2 regions of the Streptococcus sp. HMSC071D03 genome follow, and region 1 is predicted to be linked to the other one. Evidence: predicted binding sites of a transcription regulator. Region 1 holds the regulator's gene; the other holds the start of a gene.
The links. Region 1 encodes Rex, which represses fermentation and respiration genes when NADH is low (regulators of the CRP and FNR family bind a similar motif). Its sites were predicted from a motif close to TTGTGAANTANTTCACAA; they were not measured.
Positions count from the first base shown of each region.

Region 1 (9,440 bases):
AGAGTGAATAGCTCCTGAAACCATTCCATCTACCAAGCCCATGTATACCAACATAACACCAAAATAGTTCACGTCTTTAACCAAAATTTCGCGAGCTTCTTCTTCAGTCATTTTTCCTTTACGACGTTCTACAAGTGATGCTACCATGTCTTCAAATTGAGGGTAATGTGCAGGATCGATTACTTCATAACCATCCATGATTCCTTCGATTTCAAGATAGATTTTAATTTTGTCAGGGTTTCCTAGCAGGACAGGGATAACATCTGTTTCTTTTACGATGCGTTTTGTAGCTTGAAGAATACGTGGTTCTTCACCTTCAGGCAAAACAATACGTGCATTTTTACCAACTAGGTTGGCTTTTAAACTTTCAAAAACTTCCATGAGTTTTTACTCCTTTTTAGATAAATTATTATTTGATAACTGAGTTATAAGATTCTTAAAATCATCCGGCAGTGGACTTTCCATCTCCAACTGCTCTTCAAGAAAAGGATGATAAAACGATAAGTAATGGCAATGCAGAGCTTGACGCTCTATGCCATGTTTAAGACTACCACCATAGAGGTCATCGCCAAGCAAAGGGAAACCTATATGAGAGAAATGGACACGAATCTGGTGGGTCCTTCCCGTATGTAGGTGAATATCAACAAGATGAACTTTGCCATAAGACTCCACTATACGATAGGAGGTATGAGCATATTTACCACCTTTTGCCACTCGTCTAGTGATAATGGAATCTTCATCTCGAGCAATCGGTGCAATGATTTCGCCTTGCGGCTCCAGAAACCCATCTCCTTTGACTAGAGCAAAATAACGCTTTTCAATAGCTTTCTTCTGCAACTGCTTGTCTAGTCTAGCATGGGCATACCCGTGTTTAGCAAAAAGCATGAGGCCCGAAGTATCTCGATCTAGTCTAGTTACAATGTGGACCTGTTGATTTTCGTAGTCCTGATTCACATAATAGCCCTTGATAAAGTTAGCGATGGTATTGGAATGATTGACACTAGGAATCGAGGCCACACCAAAGGGTTTGTTTAAAATCAAGAAATGGTCATCTTCAAACAGAATATCCAGTGGATAATCAATGGCTTCTAGTGTCTCGAAACCTTCCTCAGGAGGAATGTCGATGACAACCACATCCCCAATATCTAAGAGATAGGTTGCATTTTGTGGATGACCGTTTACGCGAATATCTCCACCTCGAAACTTGATTTTGGCAAGTAAACCTTTCGAGACTTCGTGTTTTTTTAAAAAGGTCTTTACCTTGACATGTTCGTCAGCAATAAATTCAAACCTCATTCATCCACCTCACCAATAAAGGCATCCTTGACACGATTCCAAAAACTAGTATGGCTTGGTGTTGCGACAAAGTGAATTTTGTGGTGGTCTATTTGGTATTCTATTCTTTCAATATTACGGTAAGAATAAATGCTATTGTCAACAGAAATCGTATGATAATCATTGCGTGTCGGTATCAATTCAATCTTATCCTTCTTAGGCACAATGATAGACGAACCTAAGGTTCGGTAGACACGATTGTTGAGACTCGCAATTTCTGTCAATTGAAGGGCCTCAATGGTAGGATGCAAAACAGCTCCACCTAGAGATTTATTATAAGCTGTACTCCCGGTTGGCGTCGATACCGTCAGGCCATCTCCTCTAAAACGTTCAAATGGTACTTGGTTAATGATAATATCGGCAACCATAGTCCTATCAGCTCTCCTAATGCTAGCCTCATTCAAAGCTCGGAAAATCTTCACTTCCCCGTTTTCCAAAAATACCTTTACATTTAAAAGTGGATAAGACACACGAGCTCCAGTATCTAACTGTAAATTAGTAAGCAATTGGTCCAGTTCAAAATCACGGTAATCCGTATAGAAACCTAAATGACCCGTGTGAACACCAACGAAGCGAACCTTATCCAGCTGGTCTTCATACTTGTGAAAAGCAGACAAAAGCATCCCATCCCCACCTATGGAAATCACGATATCGGGATGTTTATCATTTAATATAAAGTTATTCTTTTTTAATCGATCTCTTAATTCATATAAGACTCTTTGACTTTGAGGTTTGCGATTAGCGATTAGATCAATTCGTTTACCTGTATTCTTCATCGGTATCGTCACTATTACCTACCCCGTCATTTAACTTTCTATGCAATGGATCAAAGAGAGCTTGTGCTTCTTGAATATCATCACGAATTTTACTCATTTCTTCATCCAATTGATGGGATATCCTTGCTGTAATTTCCAAACGTTCCTTAATTTCTTCTGGAAAATCGCCTTGATATTTATAATTAAGAGAATGCTCGATGGTAGCCCAGAAATTCATCGCCAAGGTACGAATCTGAATCTCCACCAGAATCGTTCTTGCCCCCTTGATTGTGTCAACAGTATACTCAATAATCAAATGGTAAGAACGATAACCTGAAGCCTTTCGATGAGTGATGTAGTCACGTTCTTGTACCACTCTCATGTCTTGCCTCTTACGAAGGATGGCAACAACCTCGCTCACGTCATCTACAAATTGAACCATGACGCGTAAACCTGCAATATCTTGTAAATCCTGTTCCAGCGTATCGTATCCAATCCCTCGACGAGCCATTTTTTCTTTTATACTTTCGATTGGTTTGACTCGACCAGTTACAAACTCAATTGGAGAATGTTTATTTTGTTTGCGGTATTGTTTTCGAATACCTCGGAGTTTTATCTTCAGCTCTCCGACAGCCTGAATGTAAGGATCTAAAAATTCTTCCCATTCCGTAATCATATATCTTTTTCATCCAATTCTCTATACACTTCGATTTATCTAGCTTTTGATTTTCTAGGAAAAATCTTATACAATAAATACAATGCTTATTATACCATATAATCGCTTTCAAAGATAAGGAAAAAGTTAAAAAAATGAAACATTTAGAAATTGAAATGAAAACACTCCTAAACCAGGATGAATATAAAAAATTACAAACTCACTTTTCAGGAGTCACACCTATTACACAAAAAAATTACTACCTAGACACGCCTGATTTTTACCTTCGTAAGCATAAAATTGCTATGCGCATTCGTACTTTTGAAAATAGCGCTGAATTGACCATAAAAATTCCACAAAAAGTTGGAAATATGGAGTACAATCAAGATTTAAGCCTAGAGGAAGCAAACTATTGTCTCAAAGAATGTAAACTTCCACAAGGAATGATTCTTGACGAATTGACTAGCCGTGGACTTTCAACCAGTGGCTGGGTAGTTTTAGGTTGCCTAACTACTGTTCGTTACGAAAAGCAAACTCCTATCGGACTCATGGCTCTTGATCAAAGTGAATACTTTGATATTGTTGACTATGAGCTTGAATTAGAAGTAGAAGATGGTAAGCAAGGTAGCCTTGATTTCCAAGAATTTTTACAAGTCAATGAAATCCATTACAAAAAAGCTCCTTCGAAATTGGTTCGTTTTATAGAAAATATGAAAAAATACTGAAACAATCTTCTTTTTTTGATAAAATAAAAGGGATGAAAAATAATAGAATCTTTTGTAGAGAGCATTTATCATTAAAAGTGTTTTACTACAGCGATTCACATAGTTTAAAGAGGACGGTTTATCGATGTCAGATACAAAAAACATGAAACTTTTCGCACTATCTTCCAACCAGGAAATTGCTCAAAGAATCGCAGATGCTGCAGGTGTTCCACTTGGAAAAGTCTCTTCACGCCAATTTTCAGATGGTGAAATCCAAGTTAACATTGAAGAAAGTGTTCGTGGATACGATGTTTATATCATCCAATCAACTAGTTATCCAGTAAATAACCACTTGATGGAACTCTTGATTATGGTTGATGCTTGTGTTCGTGCTAGTGCTAATACCATTAACGTTGTACTTCCATACTTCGGCTACGCTCGCCAAGACCGTATCGCTTCTTCTCGCGAACCACTTACAGCTAAACTTGTTGCTAATATGTTGGTAAAAGCCGGAGTTAGTCGTGTATTGACTCTTGATCTTCATGCTGTTCAGGTTCAAGGTTTCTTTGACATTCCTGTAGATAACCTCTATACAATCCCACTTTTTGCAAAACACTACTGCGATAAAGGTTTGACTGGTTCAGATGTGGTTGTTGTTAGTCCTAAAAACTCGGGTGTAAAACGTGCTCGTAGTCTCGCAGAATATTTGGATGCACCAATTGCAATCATTGATTATGCACAAGATGATTCTGAACGCAGTCAAGGTTACATTATCGGTGATGTTGAAGGTAAGAAGGCAATCTTGATTGATGACATTCTTAACACTGGTCGTACCTTCTCTGAAGCCGCTAAAATCCTAGAGCGCGACGGAGCAACTGAAATCTATGCAGTTTCAAGTCATGGACTATTCGTTAACGGGGCTGCAGAGCTGTTGGATGCAACAAATATCAAGGAAATCTTGGTTACAGATTCTGTTTTGACAGAAAGTAGAAAACCTAAAAACGTGCAATACATCACTGCTAGCGAATTGATTGGTGATGCTATGGTTCGTATTCATGAAAGAAAACCAGTTAGTCCACTATTTAAATAGAAATTAGGTGAATTTTTGATTTATTTGGATAATGCTGCAACGACTCCGATGTCTTCAGTAGCTATCTCAGCAATGACTCAAGTCATGCAAAAAACTTATGGCAACCCTTCTAGTATTCATGGACATGGGCGCCAAGCAGGTAAACTATTACGAGAATCTCGTCAAGAACTAGCAAGTTTACTAGGAACAAAGCCACAACATATATTCTTTACCACTGGTGGTACTGAAAGCAATAATACTGCTATCATCGGCTACTGCCTTCGCCATCAAAATCGTGGAAAGCACATTATCACTACTGCGATTGAGCACCATGCTGTTCTAGAACCCATCAAATACTTGGTTGAAAATTTTGGTTTTGAAGTGACTATTTTACAGCCTGAACATCAAGAAATCACTGCAGACCAAGTCAAAAATGCACTGCGTGAAGATACCATTCTTGTTTCTACTATGTTTGCCAACAATGAAACGGGTACACTGTTACCTATTGCTGAAATTGGTGAGGTTCTAAAAAATCATCCAGCCGTCTATCATGTCGATGCAGTTCAGGCAATCGGTAAATTAGAGATACTTCCCGAAGAATTGGGAATTGATTTTCTCAGTGCTTCTGCACACAAATTTTATGGTCCAAAAGGAGTTGGTTTTCTCTATGCTGCATCTACAGATTTTGATTCCTACCTTCATGGTGGTGATCAAGAGCAGAAAAAAAGAGCAGGAACAGAAAATCTTCCTGCCATTGTAGGAATGGTAGCAGCTCTAAAGGATGATCTTGAAAACCAAGCACAAAACTTTAAAAAGGTTCAAAAACTAAAAGACACATTCTTAAATGAAATTGCTGGGACAGACTATTACCTCAATCAAGGGAAAAACCAGCTACCTTATGTCCTTAATATTGGATTCCCAGGTCAACGTAATGATCTACTACTCCTTCGTCTAGATCTTGAAGGTATTTCTATTTCAACTGGCTCTGCTTGTACTGCAGGTGTCGTTCAGGTTAGTCATGTTCTTCAGGCTTTCTACGGTGAAGACTCTCCTCGCTTACACGAATCCGTTCGCGTCAGCATTTCACCTCAAAATACAGGGCAAGAAATAATCACTCTCGCACAAACTCTAAAAGAAATCATTGGAGGTTAACTCAATGGCATTCGAAAAAACCATTAGTCTTAAAAATTGCCGTTATAATTACACACTTAGCCCAACCGTCAAAAAGTTCACTCTAAAAGATAACACTTTTTTTGAAACTAAGGTTGGTAACTATGAACTAACGCGTCTTCTTGAAAAAGTTCCAAATAGTGGGGAAGGTTTCCAACTTAAGATTATCATCAACAAAGACTTAACAGGTGCAAAAATCAACATCACTGATAAATTTGGTCTACGTTTAGTCGATATCTTTAAGTCAGAAGAAACTCATATCCACCAAGAGAAATTTTACTTCTTGATGGATAGTCTTGTTGAACGTGATGTATTTACTAAAAGCGAAAGATAGAAGGCAATCATGTTTCGATTAACTTACAAAGATACCTATCAAGTCGATCGCGTTTTAGAATACGAAGATTATGAAGCACTCATGCTATCACTTTCAGGCTGTGTGACTCTTCCAGATACTACTGTCATTACTTCTCTGACCTATAATGGAAAAGAAATCTATCAGGGGCTTCTGGGAAATCTCTATCGTTTTCTATCTCACTATGATTTTACGAAGATAAGCTAAGATTTTTCTTAGTTTTTTCTTATTTTTGTTGATTTTTTCACAATCTTTCTATAAAATAGTATTTAGAAAGGTTGTGATTTTGTGAAAGAAAAACAGTCTGCTATTCCAAAAGCAACAGCAAAGAGACTTTCTCTTTATTATCGTATCTTCAAAAGATTTAATTCCGAAAAGATTGAAAGAGCAAACTCAAAACAAATTGCCGAGGCGATTGGAATTGATTCTGCTACTGTTCGACGAGACTTCTCCTACTTTGGCGAACTTGGTCGTCGTGGTTTTGGCTATGATGTTAAAAAGCTAATGACCTTTTTTGCTGATCTTCTGAATGATAATTCGATTACAAATGTCATGCTTGTTGGTATTGGTAACATGGGACATGCCCTACTCCACTACCGCTTCCATGAACGCAATAAAATGAAAATCATTATGGCTTTTGATTTGGACGATCATCCTGAAGTTGGAACACAAACTCCTGATGGAATCCCAATTTATGGAATTTCCCAAATCAAGGATAAAATAAAGAATGCAGATGTTAAAACTGCAATCTTAACAGTTCCGAGTGTCAAATCACAAGAAGTAGCTAATCTCCTTGTCGAAGCAGGTATTAAAGGAATTTTAAGCTTTTCACCCGTTCATCTCCAACTACCAAAAGATGTGGTAGCTCAGTATGTAGATTTAACTAGTGAATTGCAAACTCTCCTCTATTTCATGAGAAAAGAGGATTAGAAAGCGAAAGCATTTATGAAAAAACCAGTTATTGGGATTACAGGAAACGAAAAAGCTCATCCTGATGATGAGTTGATGATGAGTTATTGTATCAAGGGGGTTGTCGAAGGTGTCAAAGAAGCAGGTGGTATACCTCTTATTTTACCCATCGGTGATGAAGACATGGCTCGTGCTTATGTTTCAATGGTAGATAAGCTCATCCTTACTGGTGGGCAAAATGTCGATCCTAAGTTTTATGATGAAGAAAAGACCATTGATAGTGATGACTACCACTTACAAAGAGATATCTTTGAGTTAGCTCTGATAAAAGAAGCTATCCAGCAAAATAAAGCCATTTTTTCTGTTTGTCGTGGGACTCAACTCTTTAATGTTGCTATGGGTGGTACCTTATTTCAAGATATTGAAGACCACTGGCAAGACTCTACTGCCGAATACACCACTCAGCGCTTGGCAACAGAGCCAGATAACATTCTTAGAGAAATTTACGGGGAAATTTCCCATATCAATTCATTCCACCACCAGAGCATTAAGGACTTGGCTCCTAATCTCAAGGTTATCGCCTATGATCCAAAAGATAACATTATCGAGGCTGTAATGACAACTGATCAGATTCGCTTTCTCGGTGTTCAATGGCATCCTGAGAGTCTCTATGAAAATCGTCCCAAGGATAAAAAGCTCTTTGACTATGTCGTAAATAAATTGTAAGTGGCTGCCTCAAAAGGGTTTCAAAAAGAAAAAGGCATTATTTCAGGTGTTCAAAAAGCTCGAAATGATGCTTTTTATTATGTAATTATTTCCCATAGAGATGCGTTTTGTATTAAATTCATTTATATGAGGTCCGTCTTCTCACGATAACTAAAATAATCGGAGTGTGAAACAATTAGATGGTCCAATAAGACCAAACCCATTAACTCACAGGCTTCTTTGACAAGCTTCGTAACATGGTCATCATTTCTACTTGGCATGACAGCACCAGATGGATGATTATGAACCAGTATCATAGATGTTGCCATATGCTTCAAAGCATAGTGGAGAATTTCCCGTGGTTCAGCAATACTTCTAGTAGCTGAGCCGATAAAAATGGTTTGCTGATGAATGATTTGATTTTGAGTATTCAGATAGAGCGCCACCAGGTGCTCTTGTTTTTTATCTCCCAGTTCAGCTTGCATCTTTTTAGCCAGTCTTTGACTACTGAGGATACTCTCTGCCTCAATGGTTTCTTGTTTGTGAATACGACTTCCCAGCTCAATCATCGCTTGCAACTCAATAGCTTTCACTCTACCAATACCTGATAATCCCTGTAGTTCTTGTAGTGTCATTTTTTTCAAATCAGTTAAGCAATTTAATTGATTCAATACTTTTTGTGCAATTTCAAAAACAGTAGATTGGCGTGTCCCCGTTCTGAGTAAAATAGCTAGTAATTCCTGATTACTCAAACTCTCTACTCCTTCTGTCACCAGTCGTTCTCTTGGCAAGAGCGAATCTTCTTGAAATGAAATACTATACATAAAAATCCTCCTCACTTTATTATTCGTGAGAAGGAGCTTAAACCAGATAAATTTTATCTATTTTTAAATATTTTCAAGAGCAAGACGCAAATCTTCAATCAAATCATCAACATTTTCAAGACCAATTGATAGACGGATTTGATTTTTTGTTACTCCTGCTGCTTCTAAATCTGAGTCAGACAACTGGGCATGAGTGGTAGTTGCTGGATGAACCACCAATGATTTTGCATCTGCCACATTGGCTAGGTTTGAAAAGATTTCTAAGCTATCAATCACCTTACGAGCTTCTACTTCTCCACCTTTAACATGGAAGGTAAAGATTGAACCAACACCTTTAGGTAGGTATTTTTCAGCCAAAGCATGATATGGACTATCTGCTAGTTTTGGATAGTTGACCTTTTCTACCTTTGGATGGTTAACAAGGAAATCAACGATTTTCTCAGCATTTTGAACATGGCGCTCAACACGGAGAGAAAGTGTTTCAAGACCTTGCAAGAGCAAGAATGAGTTAAATGGTGACAGAGCTGCACCAGTGTCACGTAGCAATTGAACACGAAGGGCAACGATGAAGGCTGCTGCACCTACATCTCTAGTGTAGCTTAAATTATGGTAGCTTGGATCTTCATTGACAAATTGAGGGAACTTCCCTGAAGCTGCCCAATCAAACTTGCCGCTATCAACAATGACACCACCAATAGTTGTACCGTGTCCACCGATAAACTTAGTTGCTGAGTGAACCGCAATGTCAACACCATGAGAAAAAACATTAATGAGGTATGGTGTTGCAAAGGTATTGTCAGCAACCAAAGGAATTTGGTGTTTATGAGTAATTTCAGCAATCTTTTCAATATCAGGAATGTTGATAACTGGATTACCTAATGTTTCAATCAAGACAAGTTTAGTATTATCTTTAATCGCTGCTTCCACTTCTTCTAAATCATCAATATCAACAAAAGTTGTGG
Region 1 is NZ_KV807695.1:1,351-10,790, reverse strand. It holds gene pta (phosphate acetyltransferase) at 1-381, opposite strand, end outside; gene HMPREF2837_RS00705 (RluA family pseudouridine synthase) at 388-1,296, opposite strand; gene HMPREF2837_RS00700 (NAD kinase) at 1,293-2,111, opposite strand; gene HMPREF2837_RS00695 (GTP diphosphokinase) at 2,095-2,766, opposite strand; gene HMPREF2837_RS00690 (CYTH domain-containing protein) at 2,901-3,470, shown strand; gene HMPREF2837_RS00685 (ribose-phosphate diphosphokinase) at 3,595-4,539, shown strand; gene HMPREF2837_RS00680 (cysteine desulfurase family protein) at 4,555-5,670, shown strand; gene HMPREF2837_RS00675 (DUF1831 domain-containing protein) at 5,675-6,022, shown strand; gene HMPREF2837_RS00670 (DUF4649 family protein) at 6,032-6,247, shown strand; gene HMPREF2837_RS00665 (redox-sensing transcriptional repressor Rex) at 6,329-6,970, shown strand; gene HMPREF2837_RS00660 (gamma-glutamyl-gamma-aminobutyrate hydrolase family protein) at 6,986-7,675, shown strand; gene radC (RadC family protein) at 7,798-8,478, opposite strand; gene HMPREF2837_RS00650 (O-acetylhomoserine aminocarboxypropyltransferase/cysteine synthase family protein) at 8,542-9,440, opposite strand, start outside.

Region 2 (9,440 bases), on a different contig from region 1:
GTGTTATACTAAGTATGAAATAAATACTTGAACAAAATATGGAGGATTTCAAATGCCAAACGTAAAAGAAATTACAAGAGAATCATGGATTTTAGCTACTTTCCCAGAGTGGGGAACATGGTTGAACGAAGAAATCGAAGAAGAAGTCGTTCCTGAAGGAAACTTTGCCATGTGGTGGCTAGGCAACTGTGGTACTTGGATTAAGACACCAGGTGGTGCTAACGTTGTCATGGACCTTTGGTCAAACCGTGGAAAATCAACCAAAAAAGTGAAAGATATGGTTCGCGGACACCAAATGGCAAATATGGCAGGTGTTCGTAAATTGCAACCAAACTTACGTGTTCAGCCAATGGTTATCGATCCATTTGCTATCAATGAACTCGACTACTACTTGGTTTCACACTTCCATAGTGACCATATCGACCCATACACAGCTGCAGCAATTCTCAACAATCCTAAGTTAGAACATGTTAAGTTTATCGGTCCTTACCATTGTGGACGAATCTGGGAAGGATGGGGTGTTCCAAAAGAACGCATCATCGTTGTTAAACCAGGTGATACTATTGAACTAAAAGACATGAAGATTCATGCGGTAGAATCATTTGACCGTACTTGCTTGGTAACTCTACCAGTGAACGGTGCTGATGAGACAGGTGGTGAACTTGCTGGCTTAGCTGTTACTGATGAAGAAATGGCTCAAAAGGCTGTTAACTATGTCTTTGAAACACCAGGTGGAACCATCTATCATGGTGCGGATTCTCACTTCTCAAACTACTTTGCGAAACATGGTAAAGATTTCAAAATTGATGTTGCTTTGAATAACTATGGTGAAAACCCAGTTGGTATCCAAGATAAAATGACCTCTATCGACCTACTTCGCATGGCAGAAAATCTTCGTGCTAAAGTCATTATCCCAGTTCACTATGATATCTGGTCTAACTTCATGGCTTCTACGAATGAAATCCTAGAACTTTGGAAAATGAGAAAAGATCGTTTGCAATACGATTTCCATCCATTTATCTGGGAAGTTGGTGGAAAATACACTTATCCTCAAGACCAACACTTAATAGAATATCATCACCCACGTGGTTTTGATGACTGCTTCGAACAAGACTCGAATATCCAATTCAAAGCCTTGCTTTAATATAAAAATTTTTTCTGGAGGTTATCCGTATGTTGCACGATACGGATAATTTTCATATAATAGTACAAATAGAATATGTGATAGACCTATCACCTCAAAGAGAAAGGAAATTCTATGTCAAATCTATCTGTTAATGCGATTCGTTTTCTAGGTATTGACGCTATCAATAAAGCCAACTCAGGTCACCCAGGGGTGGTAATGGGTGCAGCACCGATGGCTTACAGCCTTTTCACTAAAGAACTTCGTATCAATCCAGCTCAACCAAACTGGATTAACCGCGACCGTTTCATTCTTTCAGCTGGTCACGGATCAATGCTTCTTTATGCCCTTCTTCACCTTTCAGGATTTGAAGATGTGAGCATGGATGAAGTGAAGAACTTCCGTCAATGGGGCTCTAAAACTCCAGGTCACCCAGAATTCGGTCATACAGCAGGGGTTGATGCAACAACAGGCCCTCTAGGACAAGGGATTGCGACTGCGACAGGTTTTGCACAAGCAGAACGCTTCCTTGCAGCCAAGTATAACCGCGAAGGTTACAACATCTTTGACCACTACACTTACGTTATCTGTGGAGATGGTGACTTGATGGAAGGTGTCTCAAGTGAAGCTGCTTCTTATGCAGGCTTGCAAAAGCTTGACAAGTTGGTTGTTCTTTATGATTCAAATGATATCAACTTGGATGGTGAGACAAAAGATTCTTTCACAGAAAGTGTCCGCGATCGTTACAATGCTTATGGTTGGTATACAGCCTTGGTAGAAGATGGAACAGACTTAGAAGCTATTCATGCTGCTATTGAAGAAGCTAAGGCTTCAGGAAAACCATCTTTGATCGAAGTGAAAACTGTTATTGGTTATGGTTCTCCGAACAAACAAGGAACTAATGCCGTACACGGTGCCCCTCTTGGCGCGGATGAAACTGCGGCAACACGCCAGGCACTTGGTTGGAACTATGAACAGTTTGAAATCCCAGCAGAAGTTTATGATGATTTCAAAGAAAATGTTGCAGACCGTGGCGCATCAGCCTATGAAGCATGGACAAAACTAGTCGCAGATTACAAAGAAGCTCATCCAGAACTTGCTGCAGAAGTGGAAGCAATTATCGAAGGACGCGATCCAGTTGAGTTGACTCCAGAAGACTTCCCAGCTTTAGAAAATGGCTTCTCTCAAGCAACTCGTAACTCAAGTCAGGATGCTTTGAATGTAGTGGCAGCTAAGTTGCCAACCTTCCTTGGTGGATCAGCAGACCTCGCTCATTCAAACATGACTTACATCAAAACTGACGGACTTCAAGATGATGCAAATCGCTTAAATCGTAACATCCAATTTGGTGTTCGTGAATTTGCAATGGGTACAGTCTTGAACGGAATGGCTCTTCACGGTGGACTTCGTGTTTACGGAGGAACATTCTTCGTATTCTCAGACTACCTTAAGGCAGCGGTTCGATTGTCAGCTTTACAAGGTCTTCCGGTTACTTATGTCTTCACTCACGATTCAATAGCGGTTGGTGAAGATGGTCCAACTCATGAACCGATTGAGCACTTGGCAGGTCTTCGTGCGATTCCAAACCTTAATGTTTTCCGTCCGGCAGATGCGCGTGAAACACAAGCAGCTTGGTATCAAGCAGTCAAAAGTGAGAAAACACCGACTGTTCTTGTCTTGACTCGTCAAAACTTGACTGTTGAGGAAGGAACAGACTTTGACAAGGTTGCGAAAGGTGCTTATGTCGTTTATGAAAATGCAGCAGACTTCGACACCATCTTGATTGCCACTGGTTCAGAGGTTAATCTCGCTGTTGCAGCCGCTAAAGAATTGGCAAGTCAAGGTGGAAAAGTTCGCGTAGTCAGCATGCCATCTACAGATGTATTTGATGCACAAGATGCAGCATACAAAGAAGAGATTTTACCAAATGCAGTTCGTCGTCGTGTAGCAGTCGAAATGGGAGCAACTCAAAACTGGTATAAATACGTTGGTCTTGATGGAGCAGTTCTTGGTATTGATACCTTTGGAGCTTCTGCTCCAGCACCAAAAGTTTTAGCAGAGTTTGGCTTTACAGTTGAAAACCTTGTAGAACTTGTGAATAACTTGAAATAATATAGAGGCATATTGCTAAAAAAGTCGAGGTTGGGAATTTTTGTCCCAGCCTCTTTCTTGATATAAAAGCATGGCCTAATCTTGTAAAAACACTTAAAATTTGTTATAGTAGTTTTATCTGAATTACAAAGGAGTAAAAATAATGGGTGGGAATTTAACATTTTTAATTATGCTTGTCTTGATGTTGGGCTTGATGTTCTTCATGCAACGTTCTCAAAAGAAACAAGCGGAAAAACGTATGGAGAGCCTCAATAAGCTTCAAAAAGGCTACGAAGTAATCACTATCGGTGGTCTCTACGGTACAGTCGATGAAGTAGACACAGAAAATAGAACAATTGTTCTTGATGTTGATGGCGTATACTTAACCTTCGAACTGGCAGCAATTCGAACTGTTTTGCCAGTCAAAGAAGCTGTGACACCTGAAGGAGCTGTTATTGAAGACGGCAGTGCTATTGAAGAATAAAACGGGGTGGATCACATTCCCGTTTTTCTATAAGTGAGAGGAAGAGTAATGAAAAAAATTGCTTTTGTCTGTCTTGGTAATATTTGTCGCAGTCCTATGGCGGAATTTGTGATGAAATCCTTGACCGATAAGTATGAGATTCAAAGTCGAGCGACTTCTTCCTGGGAACATGGCAATCCGATCCACAAAGGGACACAAGCAATCTTTCGAACCCATGGCGTTCCTTATGATACTTCGAAAACTTCCCAACAAATTTCTAAAAATGACTTTGAGTATTTTGACTATATCATTGGTATGGATGAGTCTAACCTTGCTGACTTATATCAGATGTGCCCGCAGGATCAACAATATAAGATACAGCCTTTTGCATCTGAAAGCGTTCCAGATCCCTGGTATACAGGTGATTTTGAAGAAACTTATGACCGAGTTTTAACTGGTTGCCAGGCTTGGTTAGGTCGCTTAGAAAATGAGAGTGAACATGGAAAATTTAAAAAAACTCTATGAAAAATATAGCGTCTATTTAACACGTCCCCGTTTAGAAATTGCGACAGTGATCGTCATTGTTGTCTGTGCAGGTCTCGTATTTCTGACCAATCTTCCAAAACAGGGCGTTCTTAAGCTTGATAATGATGCTATTATTTATGACGGGAGCCTAGTTCGTGGTAAGATGAATGGTCAGGGTACTGTTACCTTCTCGAACGGTGATACCTATACTGGAGAATTTAGCAATGGTACCTTCAATGGTAAAGGTACCTACCAAGCTAAAGCAGGTTGGGTATATGAGGGAGACTTTGTAAATGGTCAAGCTGAAGGAAAAGGAAAACTGACTACCGAACAAGAAGTAGTCTATGAAGGGGATTTCAAACAAGGTTTATTTCAACAAGCACAATAACCTCCTCCTAGAAGGAGGTATTCTTCCAGAATCTAAGAAAGCGCTTGCATGTAAATGAAAACGGCTTACAAGACTGTTTTACAACTAAGTTTGTGAAAAATAAAACTTTTACGAAATAATTCACAAACTTTAAGTGAAAAAGTGCATGTGCGGGTATATTTGAAATTATTTTCACAAACAAATAAAAAAAGTTTGTGAAATGTCTATGAAACTGTTTACAAATGTTTAAAAAAGAGTTATAATAATCTTGTGAAAAAATTAACAAAGGACTTACAATCCTTGAAAGCTATGGAGGAAAATATGGCTGATAAAAAAACTGTAACACCAGAAGAAAAGAAACTCACTGCTGAAAAGCATGTCGATGGTTTGGTGCAAAAAGCTTTAGTTGCCCTTGAAGAAATGCGTAAACTTGACCAAGATCAAGTCGATTATATCGTAGCAAAAGCTTCAGTTGCAGCACTTGATGCTCACGGAGAATTGGCTTTACATGCCTTTGAAGAAACAGGACGTGGAGTATTTGAAGATAAAGCAACTAAAAACCTATTTGCTTGTGAGCACGTGGTAAATAACATGCGCCACACTAAAACAGTTGGTGTTATCGAAGAAGATGATGTAACAGGATTGACTCTTATCGCTGAACCAGTTGGTGTTGTTTGTGGTATCACTCCAACAACAAACCCAACATCCACAGCAATCTTCAAATCATTGATTTCATTGAAGACTCGTAATCCGATTGTCTTTGCATTCCACCCATCAGCTCAAGAATCATCAGCTCACGCAGCTCAAATCGTTCGTGATGCAGCGATTAAAGCAGGTGCTCCTGAAAACTGTGTACAGTGGATTACTGAACCATCTATGGAAGCAACTAGTGCATTGATGAACCACGAAGGTATTGCAACAATCCTTGCAACAGGTGGTAATGCCATGGTTAAAGCTGCATATTCATGTGGTAAACCAGCTCTTGGGGTAGGTGCCGGAAACGTTCCAGCTTATGTTGAAAAATCAGCAAACATCCGCCAAGCTGCTCACGATATCGTAATGTCTAAATCATTTGACAATGGTATGGTCTGTGCATCTGAACAAGCGGTTATCATTGATAAAGAAATTTACGATGAATTTGTAGCAGAGTTCAAATCTTATCACACTTACTTTGTAAACAAAAAAGAAAAAGCTCTTCTTGAAGAGTTCTGCTTCGGCGTGAAAGCAAACAGCAAAAACTGTGCTGGTGCAAAATTGAACGCTGACATCGTTGGTAAACCAGCAACTTGGATTGCAGAACAAGCAGGATTTACTGTTCCAGAAGGAACAAACATTCTTGCTGCAGAATGTAAAGAAGTTGGTGAAAACGAGCCATTGACTCGTGAAAAATTGTCACCAGTTATCGCAGTTTTGAAATCTGAAAGCCGTGAAGATGGTATTGCTAAAGCTCGTCAAATGGTTGAATTTAACGGTCTTGGGCACTCAGCAGCCATCCATACAGCTGATGAAGAATTGACTAAAGAATTTGGTAAAGCTGTTAAAGCTATTCGTGTTATCTGTAACTCACCTTCTACTTTCGGTGGTATCGGGGACGTTTATAATGCCTTCTTGCCATCATTGACACTCGGATGTGGTTCTTACGGACGTAACTCAGTTGGGGATAACGTTAGCGCCATCAACCTCTTGAACATCAAAAAAGTCGGAAGACGGAGAAATAACATGCAATGGATGAAACTTCCTTCAAAAACATACTTTGAACGTGATTCAATTCAATACCTTCAAAAATGTCGTGACGTTGAGCGTGTCATGATCGTTACTGACCACGCTATGGTAGAGCTTGGCTTCCTTGATCGTATCATCGAACAACTTGACCTTCGTCGCAATAAGGTTGTTTACCAAATCTTTGCAGATGTAGAACCAGATCCAGATATTACTACAGTTGAACGTGGTACTGAGATCATGCGTGCCTTCAAACCAGATACAATCATCGCTCTTGGTGGTGGATCTCCAATGGATGCCGCTAAAGTAATGTGGCTCTTCTATGAACAACCAGAAGTGGACTTCCGTGACCTTGTACAAAAATTCATGGATATCCGTAAACGTGCCTTCAAATTCCCATTGCTTGGTAAGAAGACTAAATTCATTGCTATCCCAACAACATCTGGTACAGGATCTGAAGTAACTCCATTTGCCGTTATCTCTGATAAAGCAAACAACCGTAAATACCCAATCGCTGACTACTCATTGACACCAACTGTGGCAATCGTAGACCCTGCTTTGGTATTGACAGTTCCTGGATTTGTTGCTGCTGATACTGGTATGGACGTATTGACTCACGCAACTGAAGCATACGTATCACAAATGGCTAGCGACTACACTGACGGTCTTGCGCTTCAAGCTATCAAACTTGTATTCGAAAACCTTGAAAGTTCAGTTAAGAATGCAGACTTCCACTCACGTGAGAAAATGCATAACGCTTCAACAATCGCTGGTATGGCCTTTGCCAATGCCTTCCTAGGTATTTCTCACTCAATGGCCCATAAGATTGGTGCGCAATTCCACACAATCCATGGTCGTACAAATGCAATCTTACTTCCATACGTTATCCGTTACAACGGTACTCGCCCAGCTAAGACAGCTACATGGCCTAAGTACAACTACTACCGTGCAGACGAGAAATATCAAGATATCGCTCGTATGCTTGGACTTCCAGCTTCTACACCAGAAGAAGGGGTTGAATCTTACGCAAAAGCTGTTTACGAACTCGGTGAGCGCGTAGGTATCCAAATGAACTTCAAAGCACAAGGTATTGACGAAAAAGAATGGAAAGAACATTCACGTGAATTGGCCTTCCTTGCTTATGAAGACCAATGTTCACCTGCAAACCCACGTCTTCCAATGGTTGACCATATGCAAGAAATCATCGAAGATGCATACTATGGTTACAAAGAAAGACCAGGACGCCGTAAATAATTGATTATCAGCCAAACCGAGGGTAAACCTCGGTTTTTTATGCTTAGAGAATATGTTTTTATTAAGAAATGCATAGAATTGGAGTAGGCTGCAAGGCTAAGTAAAGAAATGAAAATATTGCCAAAGCTTATCAGAAAAACAAGGCCAGCGCTTGCAATTAAACTCAAATAGTTATATAATAGGTATGTTGAAAGGTGATTTGTAGTGATTCAAGTTACTCTTTTCACAATAAAATTTTCATGATTTTCATAAGGAGGAAATCACTAATGGTAGTTAAAGTTGGTATTAACGGTTTCGGACGTATCGGTCGTCTTGCTTTCCGCCGTATCCAAAACGTAGAAGGTGTTGAAGTTACTCGCATCAACGACCTTACAGATCCAGTTATGCTTGCACACTTGTTGAAATACGACACAACTCAAGGTCGTTTCGACGGAACTGTGGAAGTTAAAGAAGGTGGATTTGAAGTTAACGGTAAATTCGTTAAAGTTTCTGCTGAACGTGATCCAGAACAAATTGACTGGGCTAACGACGGTGTAGAAATCGTTCTTGAAGCAACTGGTTTCTTTGCTACTAAAGCAGCTGCTGAAAAACACTTGCACCCAGGTGGAGCTAAAAAAGTTGTTATCACTGCTCCTGGTGGATCAGATGTTAAAACAGTTGTATTTAACACTAACCACGACGTTCTTGACGGTACTGAAACAGTTATCTCAGGTGCTTCATGTACTACAAACTGCTTGGCTCCAATGGCTAAAGCTCTTCAAGATAACTTCGGTGTTGTTGAAGGATTGATGACTACTATCCACGCTTACACTGGTGACCAAATGATTCTTGACGGACCACACCGTAAAGGTGACCTCCGTCGTGCTCGCGCTGGTGCTGCTAACATCGTACCTAACTCAACTGGTGCTGCTAAAGCTATTGGTCTTGTAATCCCAGAATTGAACGGTAAACTTGACGGAGCTGCACAACGCGTTCCTACACCAACTGGATCAGTTACTGAATTGGTAGCTGTTCTTGAAAAGAACGTTACTGTTGATGAAGTGAACGCAGCTATGAAAGCAGCTTCAAACGAATCATACGGTTACACAGAAGATCCAATCGTATCTTCAGATATCGTAGGTATGTCTTACGGATCATTGTTTGACGCAACTCAAACTAAAGTTCTTGACGTTGACGGTAAACAATTGGTTAAAGTTGTTTCATGGTACGACAACGAAATGTCATACACTGCACAACTTGTACGTACTCTTGAATACTTCGCTAAAATCGCTAAATAATTCTTGAGTTGATAAAAGCAAGGCTAACTGGTCTTGCTTTTTTTGTATTTATAAGAAAAAATGGATGCTAGTGTCATCTATTTTGGTTTAATTCTCTTTCAAATGTGTCTGATAGCGCAGTAAAGCTTAATTTGTTTAAGGTCAGAGGATGGACAAAGGATAGTTTAAATGCGTGTAATATTAGTCTGCTAGCTTTGGAATGTGGATTGTAGAGAGGATCTCCAAGGATTGGATGTCCGTGGTGAGATAGATGCACTCGAATCTGATGAGTGCGTCCTGTTTTCAATCTACATCGAACGAGACTGGTTTTGTTTTGAAATTGTTTCAACCGAGTTACTTGGGTTTCGGCGTATTGACCATTTTTTGATCCACAACTCTTTTTCTACGATCGTGACGATCGCGACCGATTTTATCTCGAAAGACAAGCTCTTTAACTCCTATTTTTCCCTCAACCAGAGCCCAGTATTCGCGGGAGATTTCTTTTTTCTCCAATAATCGATTGAGGATGGGCAGTATAAATGGATTTTTAGCAAATAGTACGAGGCCACTCGTTTCCTTATCTAGGCGATGGACAACATAGCAAGTCTGGCCTACATAGGCGCTGACATGATTGAGAAGTGC
Region 2 is NZ_KV807707.1:2,731-12,170, reverse strand. It holds gene ulaG (L-ascorbate 6-phosphate lactonase) at 53-1,144, shown strand; gene tkt (transketolase) at 1,259-3,235, shown strand; gene yajC (preprotein translocase subunit YajC) at 3,378-3,698, shown strand; gene HMPREF2837_RS01110 (low molecular weight protein-tyrosine-phosphatase) at 3,747-4,202, shown strand; gene HMPREF2837_RS01105 (MORN repeat-containing protein) at 4,177-4,590, shown strand; gene adhE (bifunctional acetaldehyde-CoA/alcohol dehydrogenase) at 4,891-7,542, shown strand; gene gap (type I glyceraldehyde-3-phosphate dehydrogenase) at 7,809-8,819, shown strand; partial or broken gene HMPREF2837_RS01090 (RluA family pseudouridine synthase) at 8,893-9,440, opposite strand, start outside.
Region 2: the regulator Rex is predicted to act here: its motif matches at 4,838-4,855, upstream of adhE (bifunctional acetaldehyde-CoA/alcohol dehydrogenase).